DNA from 3 places in the Caulobacter sp. GW821-FHT11A05 genome. Region 1 is predicted to be linked to each of the others. Evidence: predicted binding sites of a transcription regulator. Region 1 holds the regulator's gene; each other region holds the start of a gene.

The links. Region 1 encodes LexA, which represses DNA repair genes until DNA is damaged. Its sites were predicted from a motif close to ATGTTCNCNANNTGTTCT; they were not measured.
Region 2: a site for LexA is predicted at 2,267-2,284, ahead of uvrA (excinuclease ABC subunit UvrA). Genes of this name have one in related genera too.
Region 3: a site for LexA is predicted at 2,478-2,495, ahead of AC1RSK_RS18710 (YifB family Mg chelatase-like AAA ATPase). Genes of this name have one in related genera too.

Annotation. Positions count from the first base shown of each region.
Region 1 covers NZ_JBXASF010000021.1:29,749-34,242, reverse strand. Annotated here, with positions in the region: gene trpD (anthranilate phosphoribosyltransferase) at 1-693, shown strand, start outside; gene trpC (indole-3-glycerol phosphate synthase TrpC) at 693-1,469, shown strand; gene lexA (transcriptional repressor LexA) at 1,868-2,566, shown strand; gene AC1RSK_RS22220 (ComEC/Rec2 family competence protein) at 2,547-4,494, opposite strand, start outside.
Region 2 covers NZ_JBXASF010000019.1:58,110-62,603, reverse strand. Annotated here, with positions in the region: gene AC1RSK_RS21625 (methyltransferase family protein) at 1-338, opposite strand, end outside; gene AC1RSK_RS21620 (TetR/AcrR family transcriptional regulator) at 342-920, opposite strand; gene AC1RSK_RS21615 (TetR/AcrR family transcriptional regulator) at 1,153-1,737, opposite strand; gene AC1RSK_RS21610 (PaaI family thioesterase) at 1,799-2,215, shown strand; gene uvrA (excinuclease ABC subunit UvrA) at 2,366-4,494, shown strand, end outside.
Region 3 covers NZ_JBXASF010000014.1:101,410-105,903, forward strand. Annotated here, with positions in the region: gene gshB (glutathione synthase) at 67-1,017, shown strand; gene AC1RSK_RS18700 (hypothetical protein) at 1,109-2,062, shown strand; gene AC1RSK_RS18705 (hypothetical protein) at 2,118-2,414, shown strand; gene AC1RSK_RS18710 (YifB family Mg chelatase-like AAA ATPase) at 2,573-4,147, shown strand; gene AC1RSK_RS18715 (alpha/beta fold hydrolase) at 4,144-4,494, opposite strand, start outside.

The sequences.
Region 1 (4,494 bases):
ATCGCCAAGCACGGCACCCGCGCCCTCTCCTCAAAGTCCGGCTCGTCGGACGTTCTGGCCGCGCTCGGCGTCAAGATCGACGCGGGCCTGGAGCAACAGCGCAAGGCGCTGGACGACGCCAACATCTGCTTCCTGTTCGCCCCGGCCCACCACGGCGCCATGCGCCACGTGCTGCCGATCCGGGCCGAGCTCGGCTTCCGCACCATCTTCAACCTGCTGGGCCCGTTGTCGAACCCGGCCGGGGCCAAACGCCAGGTGCTGGGCGTCTACGACCCCCGTCTCCTCGAACCGCTGGCCCGTGTGCTGGGCGCGCTCGGGGCCGAACGGGCCTGGACCGTCCATGGCTCGGGCATGGACGAAATGACCGTCACCGGTCCGACCATGGTCTGCGAATGGCGCGACGGCGGGGTGCGCAACTTCAACATCACGCCGGACGCCGTCGGCCTGCAGAAGCACAGCCTCGACGAACTGACCGGCGGATCGCCGGAAGTGAACGCCGCCGCCCTGACCCGCATGATCGACGGTGAAAAGGGCGCCTACCGCGACGTGGTCCTGCTCAACGCCGCCGCCGCCTTCCTGATCGGCGACAAGGTCGAGACCCTGCGCGAGGGCGTCGAGCTGGCCGCCGCCGTCATCGACGACGGCCGCGCCAAGGCGGCCCTGGCCGGCCTCATCGCCGCCACCCACAGCTGATGGCCGACATTCTCGCCAGGATCGCCGCCTACAAGCGCGAAGACGTCGCCGCCCGCAAACGCGCCCGCCCGACGGTCGACGCCAGCGGCGCCTCGGCCCCGCGCGGCTTCCGCAAGGCGCTGGAAGCCAGATCCGCCGACCGCCTCGCCCTGATCGCCGAGATCAAGAAGGCCTCCCCGTCCAAGGGCCTGATCCGCGCCGACTTCGACCCGCCGGCCCTGGCCAAGGCTTACGAAGCCGGCGGCGCCGCCTGCCTGTCGGTGCTCACCGACGGCCCCAGCTTCCAGGGCGATGACGCCTACCTCGTCGCCGCCCGGGCCCAGGTCGCCCTGCCCTGCATCCGCAAGGACTTCCTGGTCGATCCCTGGCAGGTGGCCGAGAGCCGGGCGCTGGGCGCCGACGCCATCCTGGTCATCATGGCCATGATCGACGACGCCGTTGCCGCCGACCTGATGGCCGAGGCCGCCCGCCTGGGCATCGACGCCCTGGTCGAGGTCCACGACGAGGCCGAACGCGATCGGGCCTTAGGGCTCGGCGCCACCCTGCTCGGCGTCAACAACCGCGACCTGCGCAGCTTCGTCGTCGACCTGGCCGTCACCGAACGCCTGGCGGTCGATCTTCCCGCCGACATCCTCCTGGTCACCGAAAGCGGCGTCTTCACCCCCGCCGACGCCGCCCGCATGGCCAAGGCCGGGGCCCGGGCCATGCTGGTCGGCGAAAGCCTGATGCGCCAGGCGGACGTGACGGCGGCGACGCGGGCGCTGTTGGCCGCCTGAATAAGTCTAGACATATTCATTTTAGGGGTCCGGCAAGCGGCCTCGCGACCCCCCTGAAACCCACACCGATTATGCCGCGCCCCAAACGCCGAATGTAGGTCGGCCAACGACAAGCCGGCCAACCTCCGGCGACAGCCGACCAACAACCCGACCAACGCTCCGGCCTACATTCGCGCAGCCTCGGCCAACCGCCGGGTCACCCTTTTTCCAACGATTTCAATCCTCAATCAGCGCTCCAGCCCCCTGGCCGGCCAATCGCGCGGTATAATGGTTGGCCGCTTCGATAACAGCCGCGCCGCCGCCATCGCGGTTAACTTGACAGAAAGAAAGAACACCTAGAGAACATTGCCATCGTTTGCGATTTGTTCCCACTGAATCGCGCCTGGAGAGCCTTCGCCATGCTGACCCGCAAGCAGCACGAACTTCTGATGTTCATCCATGAACGCATCAAGGAATCCGGCGTCTCGCCCTCCTTCGACGAGATGAAGGATGCGCTGGACTTGGCCTCCAAGTCCGGCATCCACCGGCTGATCACGGCGCTGGAAGAGCGCGGTTTCCTGCGCCGCCTGGCCCACCGGGCCCGGGCGCTGGAGGTGGTCAAGCTGCCGCAGCAGGCGACGACCTCGGCTCCGGCCGGCGGCCGCCAGACCTTCAAGCCGCAGGTGGTCGAAGGCTCCCGCGCCGCGATGAGCACGCCCGAGCCGGCCAACGATGTGCGCGAGCTCTCCATCCTTGGCCGCATCGCCGCCGGGGTGCCGATCGAGGCCATCCAGCATGAGCGCGACAAGCTGCAGGTGCCGGAAAGCATGCTGGGCGCCGGCGAACACTACGTTCTCGAGGTCGAGGGTGATTCGATGATCGAGGCCGGCATCCTCAACGGCGACTACGTCGTCATCCGCCGCACCGACCAGGCCACCAGCGGCGAGATCGTCGTCGCCCTGGTCGAGGGCGAGACCGCCACCTTGAAGCGCCTGCGCCGCAAGGGGGCCTCCATCGCCCTGGAAGCGGCCAACCCCAAGTACCAGACCCAGATCTACGGCCCCGACCAGGTGGCCGTGCAGGGCAAGCTGGTCGGCCTCATCCGCCGCTATCACTGATGGTCCAGGGCCTGACCCCTCTCAGGGGTTGGGCCCAGACGATCCGCCAGCCATCGCCCCGGCGATAGAGCTCGGCGGAGCCGCCTTCCCTGAAGTCGGCGGCGCTCAGGATCAGGTCGGATCGGCAGTCTTGCGGAGCCTCCGACCGGAACACGACAACCCTGGCCCGGCATAGCTCGGCCAGGGTTTTCTCATCGGGGACACGGCGCTGGTTCCACTGCGCCACCTCACCCAGACACCGGCGGCGATTGCAGTCGAAAAGGTCGGGCGAGTCCGCATCATCCAGGGTCAGCCCCCGCCGGCGCGACCAGACCTCCAGGGCGAAGCGCCGGCTGTCCGGCCGGGCGGCAATCGCCGTCTCCCCCTGTCGCACGGCCAGAGCCGATCCGTCGGAGGCAATCCAAAGGTCAGGCGGCGCCGGGCGGGGCCAGAGGGCGACGGTCAAGGCCAGGGGAATACCCAGCCAGCGCAGTCTGCCCTGCCAAAGGCAGAGGATCAGGATGCCCAGGAAGGCGACAGGCAGGGTCCAGGCTGGTCCGCTGGCCACGGTGACCTGGGCGCCCGGTGTCTGCGCCGTCTGGCCGGCGATGGACAGCATCAGGTCGATGGACCAGCCGGCGACGCCGAGGAAGGGCCCGCCGAGGCCCAGCGGCTCCAACGCCGCGCCGACGGCCAGGAAGGGCATCATCACGAAGCTGGAGATCGGCGCGACCAGCAGATTGGCGACCAGGCCGTAGGAGGCGACCCGGTTGAAGTGGTGCATGGCGAAGGGCCCGGTGGCGAGCCCGGCCACCAGGCTCATGGCGATGCTGGCGACGATCCAGACCCCGACCGCCTGTGGCCAGCGGATCCACCAGGGCGTCGAGATCTCCTTCACCGGCCGGGGCAGCAGTTCGACCAGCGCCACCAGGGCGGCGGTGGCGGCGAAGCTCATCTGGAAACCGGGCTCCGTGGCGGCCTCGGGATACAGGATCAGGATGACCATGGCCGCCACGGCCAGGGCGTCGAGGCTGATGGCCCGGCGGTCGAACAGGATGGCCAGGAAGGCGACGCCGGCGGTGATCGCCGCCCGCACGGCCGGCGATGGCGCGCCGGAGACGATCAGGTAGGTCCCGACGGCGGCCATGCCCAGCAGGGCGGCGGCCCTCTTGCCGTCGATCCGCAGCGCCAGCCAGGGCCATGCGGCGATCAGCAGCCGCGCCATGGCGAAGGCGAAGCCGCCGACGATGGCCATGTGCAGGCCGGAGATGGAGATGATGTGCGCCAATCCCGAAGCCCGCATGGCGTCGGTCTGTTCCCGGGTGATCCAGGCCTCGTGCCCGGTGACCATGGCGGCGGCCAGTCCGCCGGAGTGTTCGCCCATTCGATCGACGATGCGGCGCGCCAGGCTCCAGCGCATGGCGTTGACGCCCATGGCCCAGCGCAGGGCCAATGGCGGCTCCGCCAGGGCGATGACCTGCGGCGCCGACACCGAGAAGCCGACGCCGCCGACCCGATCGAACCAGGCGTCGCGGGCGAAGTCATACGATCCGGGACTGGACGGCGGCGGCGGCGGTCCAAGGCCGGCGCGAAGCCGCACGGCCTGCCCAGGCCCCACCACCGCGCCCTGGTCGACGGTGAGCCGCACGCGGTACGGCAGCTGGTCCTGCTCCACCCCCTCAATCCGCGTCGGTGCAATCAGCAGCCGGCCGCCGCTGGAGCCCGGGCTGGCCACGTCCAGCACCCAGCCCTCGACGATGGTCGGCTTGTCGAAGTTGGGCGCGACCGGGGCCCGCACCAGTTCGGTCCTGACCTTCCCCGCCACCCCGCCGAGTACGATCAGCGCGGCGAGCCCGGCGACCAGGAACCACCCGCCGCCGCGCGTCAGCCGATGGGTAAGCCAGGCCGCCGCCACCGCCAGGGCGCCCAGCAGCAGCGCCAGCCACAAC
Region 2 (4,494 bases), on a different contig from region 1:
AGCCAGAAGCCGGCCGGGACCACCCAGGGACTGGCGGCGCCCAGGGCCAGGGCGACGCCGGTCAGCAGCAGGACGAAGCCCAGGTACATCGGGTTGCGGGTGAGGCGGAACGGTCCGCCGGTGACCAGGACACCCGGGTCGTCGAAGGTCTTGATGTTGGTTCCCACCCGCCGGAACAGGCCCGCCCCGGCCATGGAGAAGGCGAGGCCGATGGCCGCCACGGCCCAGCCGACCCAGGTCCAGGGTGGGCCCAGGATCAGGGCCAGGGGCGCGCAGAGGCCCAAGGCTGCCATGACCACGAGGCCGAGAAGGACGACGACGGGAGGGATGATCCGCATGGTTCAGGCTCCGGGACGGGCGAGGGTCGCCTCGATCAGGTGGTGCAGCGCGGCCAGGGCTGTGTCGCGGTCGGCGCCGGCCTCGATCGTGTCGGCGGTCTCGTGCAGGACGGCGAACAGCAGGCGGCCGGTGACGTCGGGATCGACCGGGCCGAAGGCGCCCGCCTCCTGGCCGGCCCGGATGATGGCGGCCAGCCGGGCCGGCGGCCGGGCCTGGCTGTGCATCGGCCGGTTGCGGGCGAAGTCGCTGTGGAACAGGGCCTCGTGGATGCCCTCCAGGCCGAGCACGAAGTCGACGAACAGCACCGACAGCCGGCGCAGCAGCGGCGGCCAGTCGATCGGCCCGTCCACCTCGGTCGGCATGGCCAGGCTGATCTCGAAACGGGCCAGCTGGCGCTCGCGGATGGCCTCCAGCAGGTCGTCCCAGGCGCGGAAGCAGGTGTAGAAGGTGCCCTGGGCGGCGCCGGCCTCGCGGACCACGTCCTCGACCCGCGCCTGGGCGCCGAGCCGGCGGAGCACCCGCTCGGCGGCGAGGATCAGCTCTTCCCGTCTCTGCTGCGGATCAAGGCGCCGGCGGGCCATGCGGCCTCCTGTTGACTATCAGTCATTAGTTATTGACTGGCAGTCAATTGTCAAGCGACGGAGCGTTCAAGCCGACAGCGGGTCGAGTAGGCGGCGGGCAAGGGCTTCGATGTCGGCGGCAAGCTAGCCCAAAGGGGCGGCCGGGAGTTCCAATGCGGTGACTGTCCTCCGGCGCAGCCGGATGACTGTCACCGTCTGGCGCGAACGGTGACAGTCACGCTTCGCGAGACAGTCACCGGACCGAGCCGGCGGCGTTGTCCATCAGGCCGGCCACCGCCTCGCCGGTCTCCAGGATCGGCCGGTCGGAGCGCTCCGCCCGGGCCAGGATCAGGGCGCCCTCCATGGCGGTGACTGAGATCAAGGCCAGACGGTCGGCGGGCTCCGCGCCGAGGCCGCCGGCCGTCAGATGTCCGGCGAGGACCTTGCGCCAGGTGGCGAAGGCGGCCTGGGCCGCAGCCGCGATGGCGTCGTCGTCGGCGGCCTCCTCCAGCACCGTCGCGGCGATCGGGCAGCCGTCGCGGTAGCCGGAGGCGCGCATCCAGCCGGCCATCAGGCGGGCGTATTCGCGCTGAAAGTCGCCGGGCTGTTCACCGCGCGGCAGGCCGGCGATGGTGGCGGCGACCTTTTCGCCGGCCGCTGTGATGGCCGCCGCCCCGATCGCCGCCTTGCCGGCCGGGAAGTAGTGGTAGAGCGAGCCCTTCGGCGCCCCGCTGGCCTCGACGATCTGAGCGAGGCCCGTGGCGGCGAAGCCCTGGCGGCGGAACAGGCGGACGGCGGCGGCGACGATGGCCTCGCGGTGTTTGGGCCTGGCGGACATGACTTGCGGTTCCTGGTGTTCTAGGAAATTATATAGACCGGTCTAAATGAAAGCTGAACCGATGCAAACGCCAGAAGGCTTCGAACCGCATTTCCGCAAGAGCGGCCTGACCGATCCCTGGGAGCCGATCTTCAGCAAGCGCATCCCCGGCGAGGCGGTGATCCTGGGCCTGCGCATCGGCGAGGCGCATGTGAACAGCCGGGGCCTGGCGCACGGCGGGCTGATCGCCGCCCTGGCCGACAACGCCATGGGCCTCAGTTGCAGCGAACAGGCCGAGGCCGGATCGATGGGCGGCCTGCTGACCGCCAGCATGACCACCGACTATGTCGGCGTGGCCAGGCAGGGCCAGTGGCTGGAGTTCACCACCAGCTTCGTGAAGATCGGCCGGTCGATCTGCTTCGCCCAGTGCTTCGTCACCGCCGACGGCAAGCCCTGCGCCCGGGCCAATGCGACGTTTTCGGTGGTGCGCGCCGCCTGATCCGCGGGACGGCTGTTGCCACAGGTTGGCAACAAGTCCCTCGCGCGAGGTTTGTTCGCATCTTGTTCTTGTGTTATCGCAGGCCCTGAGCACTACATATTGCCGTTGCGCCGCGACCCTCGGGCCGGCTTGAAGCGTTCTCGGGACATCATGGCTGAACAGCTGAACTTCATCCGCGTGCGCGGCGCGCGGGAACACAATCTGAAGGACGTCAACGTCGACATCCCGCGCGGCGAGCTGGTGGTGATCACCGGCCTGTCGGGGTCGGGCAAGAGCTCGCTGGCGTTCGACACCATCTATGCCGAGGGCCAGCGGCGCTATGTCGAGAGCCTGTCGGCCTACGCCCGCCAGTTCCTGGAGCTGATGAGCAAGCCGGACGTCGACCTGATCGAGGGCCTGTCGCCGGCCATCTCCATCGAGCAGAAGACCACCAGCCGCAATCCGCGCTCCACCGTCGGCACGGTGACCGAGATTCACGACTACATGCGCCTGTTGTGGGCGCGGGTCGGCATCCCCTATTCGCCGGCCACCGGCCTGCCCATCGAAAGCCAGACCGTCAGCCAGATGGTCGACAAGCTGAACGCCCTGCCCGAGGGTGAGCGCATCTATCTGCTGGCCCCCGTGGTCCGCGACCGCAAGGGCGAGTTCCGCAAGGAGATCGCCGAGTGGCGCAAGCAGGGCTACCAGCGGCTGAAGATCGACGGGACCCTGTACCCGATCGAGGACGCGCCGGAGCTGGACAAGAAGTTCAAGCACGACATCGACGTGGTGGTCGACCGGCTGGTCACCAAGAACGAGCTGGGCCAGCGCTACGCCGACAGCCTGGAGCAGGCCCTGCGCCTGGCCGACGGCCTGGCGGTGGCCGAATGGGCCGAGGCCAAGGACGGCGAGAGCGAACCGCGCCGGCTGCTGTTCTCGGAAAAGTTCGCCTGTCCGGTCAGCGGTTTCACCATCGCCGAGATCGAGCCCAGGCTGTTCTCGTTCAACAACCCGGCCGGCGCCTGCCCGGTCTGTGACGGCCTGGGCGCCAAGCTGGCCTTCGACCCCGACATGATCGTGCCGGACAAGGACAAGAGCCTGCACAAGGGCGCGGTGTCGCCCTGGGCCAAGGGCCCCTCCCCTCTCTACACCCAGACCCTGCAGGCCCTGGCGGGCCACTACGGCTTCTCGATGGACAAGCCCTGGCATGACCTGCCGGAGAAGGCCCGTGAGGTCGTGCTGTACGGAACGGGCACGGAGAAGATCAAGTTCGTCTACGACGACAACGCCCGCAAATACGAGGTGGTGAAGCCGTTCGAAGGCGTGCTGCCCAACCTCGAACGGCGCTGGCGCGAGACCGATTCCAGCTGGGTGCGCGAGGAGCTGGGCCGCTACCAGTCCGACACCCCCTGCGAGGCCTGCGGCGGCGCCCGGCTTCGCCCTGAAGCCCTGGCCGTGAAGATCGCCGGCAAGAATGTCTCGGAAATCTCCGGCCTGGCGATCAGGCCGGCCAAGGAGTGGTTCGCCGGCCTCGAGGGCCAGCTCTCCGAAAAGCAGATGGAGATCGCCCGGCGGATCCTGAAGGAGATCAACGACCGCCTGCGGTTCCTGGTCGACGTCGGCCTCGACTACCTCAACATGTCACGCGCCTCGGGCACCCTGTCGGGCGGCGAGAGCCAGCGCATCCGCCTGGCCAGCCAGATCGGCTCGGGCCTGACCGGCGTGCTCTATGTGCTCGACGAGCCGTCGATCGGCCTGCACCAGCGGGACAACACCCGCCTGCTGCAATCGCTGCAGGGCCTGCGCGACCTCGGCAACTCGGTGCTGGTCGTCGAGCATGACGAGGAGGCGATCCTGACCGCCGACTATGTCATCGACATGGGCCCGGCGGCCGGCATCCACGGCGGCGAGATCTGCGCCGAGGGCACGCCGCAGGACATCATGAACAGCCCGCGCAGCATGACCGGCCAGTACCTGATCGGCACGCGCGAGATCGAGGTGCCGGAAAAGCGCCGGCCGATCAGCAAGAAGAACGTGCTGCGTGTCGTCGGGGCCACCGGCAACAACCTCAAGGGCGTGACGGCGGAGATCCCGGTCGGCACCTTCACCTGCATCACCGGGGTGTCGGGCGGCGGCAAGTCGACCTTCACCATCGAGACCCTGTACAAGGCCGCCGCCCGGCGGCTGAACAACGCCTCGGACGCCCCCGCCCCGCACGAGAAGATCGAGGGGCTGGAGAACTTCGACAAGGTCATCGACATCGACCAGAGCCCGATCGGCCGCACCCCGCGGTCGAACCC
Region 3 (4,494 bases), on a different contig from region 1:
GCCGCGCCCCTTCCAAACCCTCCGCCCGCCCCTCAAGTTAGCGGACGTCACTTCGTTGGAGCTCCCATGACCTTGCGCGTCGCCGTCCAGATGGACCCGGTCCACGGGATCAACATCGATACCGACACCAGCTTCCTGATGATGGAGAACGCCCAGGCGCGCGGCCACAAGCTCTGGGTCTACACCCCCGACAAGCTCTCCCTGGAAGAGGGCAGGGTGCTGGCCCGGGCCATCCCGGTCACCATCCGGCGCGAGAAGGGCAACCATGTCACCGCCGGCGAGCCGGTGCTGCTCGACCTCGGAGCCGAGATCGACGTGGTGCTGATGCGCCAGGATCCGCCCTTCGACATGGCCTACATCACCGCCACCCACTTCCTCGACGCCATCCATCCCCGCACCCTGGTCGTCAACAACCCGACCGAGGTGCGCAACGCCCCGGAAAAGCTCTACGTCACCACCTTCCCGGGCGTGCAGCCGCCGACCCTGATCACCAGCGACGCCGAGGCCATCCACGACTTCCAGGCCCGCCACGGCGACATCGTGCTGAAACCCCTCTACGGCGGCGGCGGCTCGGGTGTGGTGCGGCTGAAGAAGGACGATCCCAACCTCGACGCCCTGCTCGAACTGCACGCCCTGATCGGCCGCGAGCAGGTCATCGCCCAGAAGTTCATCCCGGCCGTCAGCAAGGGCGACAAGCGCATCCTGCTGGTCGACGGCCAGCCGGTCGGGGCCATCAACCGGGTGCCGGCCGATGGCCAGGTGCGCTCCAACCTGGCCCGCGGCGGCCGGGCTGAGGCGGTCGAGCTGACGAAACGCGACCTGGAACTCTGCGCCATCATCGGTCCGGACCTGAAGAAGCGCGGCCTGCTGTTCGTCGGCATCGACGTCATCGGCGACTACCTGACCGAGATCAACGTCACCTCCCCGACCGGCGCCCAGCAGCTGAAGCGGTTCGGCGGGCCGGACGTGACCGAGGTGATGTGGGACCGCATCGAGGCGATTCGCGCCGGCGCCTGAACCGCCGCGCCGGGTGTTTTCTCCTCCAGGTTGCATTATGTCGATATCTTGTTAAGGTTCACGCCTCGGCAAACAGCCTTTGGGGGCGGACATGCGTGGCTTGGCAATCGCGGGACTTGCGACGGCGATCGTGATCGGGGTGACCGGGTTCGGAACAGTCCGCAGCACGGTGCTTGGCCAGGACGCCGAGCATGAGCGCATCACCCGTCAGGGAATGAGCACGGGTGGTCCCCTGCTCGGGCCCTGGACCCTGTCGGAGCTGGCCGGCGAGAACGGCACCTGGGGCGCGGTGGGCGCGCCGGACAATCCGGCCAGGGGCCTGATGTCCTCGATGGAGAACCACTGCGACGGCGCTGACTGGTTCGACGAGAAGGACTATCCGCAGAGCCGGCAGGACGCCCAGAAGAAGCTCGAGGCCTGCCGGGGCTACATCTTCGCGCGGCTGCATGACGCGGTGCGGGACGCGGGCCCCCTGGTCGAGAAGAACCCGGGCGGGCAGTGGGTTGTGCGGGCCGACCAGATGACGAGCAAGCCCAACGACTGCAGCTACCTGGGCTTCAAGGGCCGGGCCAAATGCAACGTGCTGGAGGACATGGGCCTGGCGCTGCACGCTTCGCAGGACTTCTATTCCCACTCCAACTGGGTGGATCAGTCCGATCCTGGCCGCAAGGTGGCGCGAGACAATCCGCCTGGCCTGAACAACCCGGTCCGCGCCCCCTGGCTTGACCCGCGCAAGCCGGGCGAGGCGTTTCCCAGCGGCCTGATCAGCGGCTGCTACGACGGTTTCCCGGAGTTCAGCCACTGCAACTACGGCTTCTGGAACTGGTCGCGGGTCAAGCACGACTACCTGAACAAGGACGGCAGCGGAAAGACCCGGGCCAAGATCAAGGACAACTTCAGCCGCGCCTTCAACGTCGCGGCCACGGACACCTACGACAAGTGGATGTGGATGGAGAGCGAGATCATGCGGACCTATCCAGGCGCCCAGGGCTCGCAGATCATCTGCGCCCTGCGCCGGGACTCGGCCTCCAGCTGCGGCGTCTGAGAAAATGCGACGGGCGTGAACCGGGGTGAAACCACGCCCGCGCCAGACTGGAGGCATGACCGTCACGCCGCCCGTCACCATCGATCTGGCCTTCATGCTGGCCATGGCCGCCCTGCTGGCCATCGCGCCGGCGCTGGTCGCCTGCTGGCTGGGCCGGCGGCTGGTGGTTCCGGTGGTGCTCAGCTACGCCTTCGCCATGGCCGGGGTGGTGCTGGTGACCAAGACGGCGTTTCCGGCCTTCTGTGGCGTCATCGTCTGGCTGGGCGGGTCCGTCTGGGTGGCGATGACCGAGAAGCGCAAGCGCGAGGATCGCGGCCGGGTCTACGAGAGCCCGACCCGCTACCTCGATTGACACCGCTGTCTTCCGATCTGAGCTTATGACAGCTAGATGACTGTTTGTGCTCAGCTTCCCGTCTGGTTCTATATTTGTTCTTGATTTGAGCCGCCGCTCGTGCTGGTCTTGTGGATAAGTAGCATAAGTTCAAGCACTTAAGCGCGGGCGGGGGGAACATGGTCGCCAAGGTCGTCACCGTCGCCTTCCAGGGGGTCGAAGCCCGGCGCGTTGACGTCGAGGTGCAGCTGACCGGCGGCGAACCCCACATCGTCATCGTCGGCCTGGGCGATAAGGCGGTGGCCGAGAGCCGGGAGCGGGTGCGGGGCGCCTTTACCGGACTTGGGCTGTCGATGCCCGGACAGCGGATCATCATCAATCTGGCGCCCGCCGACCTGCCCAAGGAGGGCAGCCACTACGACCTGCCCATTGCCCTGGCGATGATGGGGGCGATGGGGATCATCCCTCAGGATTCGCTCAACGGCTGGGCGGCGATCGGCGAGATGTCGCTGGATGGGACCATAGCGCCGGTGGCCGGGGCTCTGCCGGCCGCCATCGCCGTCGGGGCCATGGACCTGGGCCTGATCTGTCCGGAAGCCTGCGGCCCGGAGGCCGCCTGGGCCGGTGAAACGCGCATCCTGGCGCCGCGCTCGCTGATCGGGCTGATCAACCATTTTCGCGGCACCCAGATCATGGCCGCGCCGCGCCCCGGCGAGGTCATCCAGTCCACGGGCGGTCCCGATCTGCGCGACGTGCGCGGCCAGGAGCAGGCCAAGCGGGCGCTGGAGATCGCCGCCGCCGGTGGTCACAACCTCTGCTTCGTCGGGCCGCCCGGCTCGGGCAAGTCGATGCTGGCCCAGCGGCTGCCGGGCCTGTTGCCGCCGTTGACGGCTTCGGAACTGCTGGAGACCAGCATGGTCCATTCGGTGGCTGGCCTGATCGCCAAGGGGACGCTGACCCGCGACAGGCCGTTCCGCAGCCCCCACCACAGCGCCAGCATGGCGGCCCTGACCGGCGGCGGCATCAAGGCCAAACCCGGTGAAGTGAGCCTGGCGCACAACGGCGTGCTGTTCCTCGACGAGCTGCCCGAGTTCGGCGTCCAGGCGCTCGACAGCCTGCGCCAGCCCCTGGAAACCGGCGAGGTGATGGTCGCCCGGGCCAACTTCCACATCCGCTATCCGGCCCGGGTGCAGCTGGTCGCGGCCATGAACCCCTGCCGCTGTGGGCATGGCGGGGCCGGCAAGGGCGCCTGCGGCAAGGCTCCGCGTTGCCAGCGCGATTACCAGGGCCGGGTATCGGGGCCGCTGATGGACCGCATCGACCTGGCCGTCGACGTGCCGCCGGTCACCGCCGCCGACCTGGCCCTGCCGCCGCCGGCCGAGGGCACGGCGCAGGCCGCCGCCCGGGTCGCCGCCGCCCGCGCCCTGCAGGCGGCCCGCGCCGCGCAGGCCGGCGAAGGCGCCCCGGCGCTCAATTCCCGCGCCGACGGCGACTTCCTCGAAAAGGCCCTGGCCCTCGATGACGCCGCCCGCACCCTGATGTCCCGCGCCGCCGAGGCCGGCCGGCTGACCGCCCGCGGCTGGACCCGCACCCTGCGCCTGGCCCGCACCATCGCCGACCTCGACCAGGCCGAGGGCGTGCGCCGCATCCACGTCGCCGAGGCGCTGATCTACCGCCGCACCGGGCCCGGGACGGAGGAGGGCGTGGCGGCTCCGTCCAGCTTTGGGGCCGGTTTCGGCCGGATGCCGATCTAGACCCCCGCAATCGCCTCAAGCGCGGCGGCGAGACGATCGGGGGCCGAGAAGAAGGGGGAGTGATCGGTCTCCAGGGTGATCACCGGGTCACAGGGCAGGGCCGCCTGCATGGCGCGCTGCAGCGCCAGGGGGACGGCAAGGTCCTCGGTGCATTCGATGTAGGCGCGGCGGACGGCGCCGAAGCGCGCCTCGCTGAGGCTGAGCGGCGTGCTGAACACCACCATCGGCTCGGGGGTCAGCTGGTCGGCGGCGCGGGCGGCCCAGTCGGCCGGGGTGGTGTTGTAGAAGGTCGGGGCCACGAGCTCGCGCGGGATCACGCTCGTGCCGTCCGGCCGCATCTCCATCTG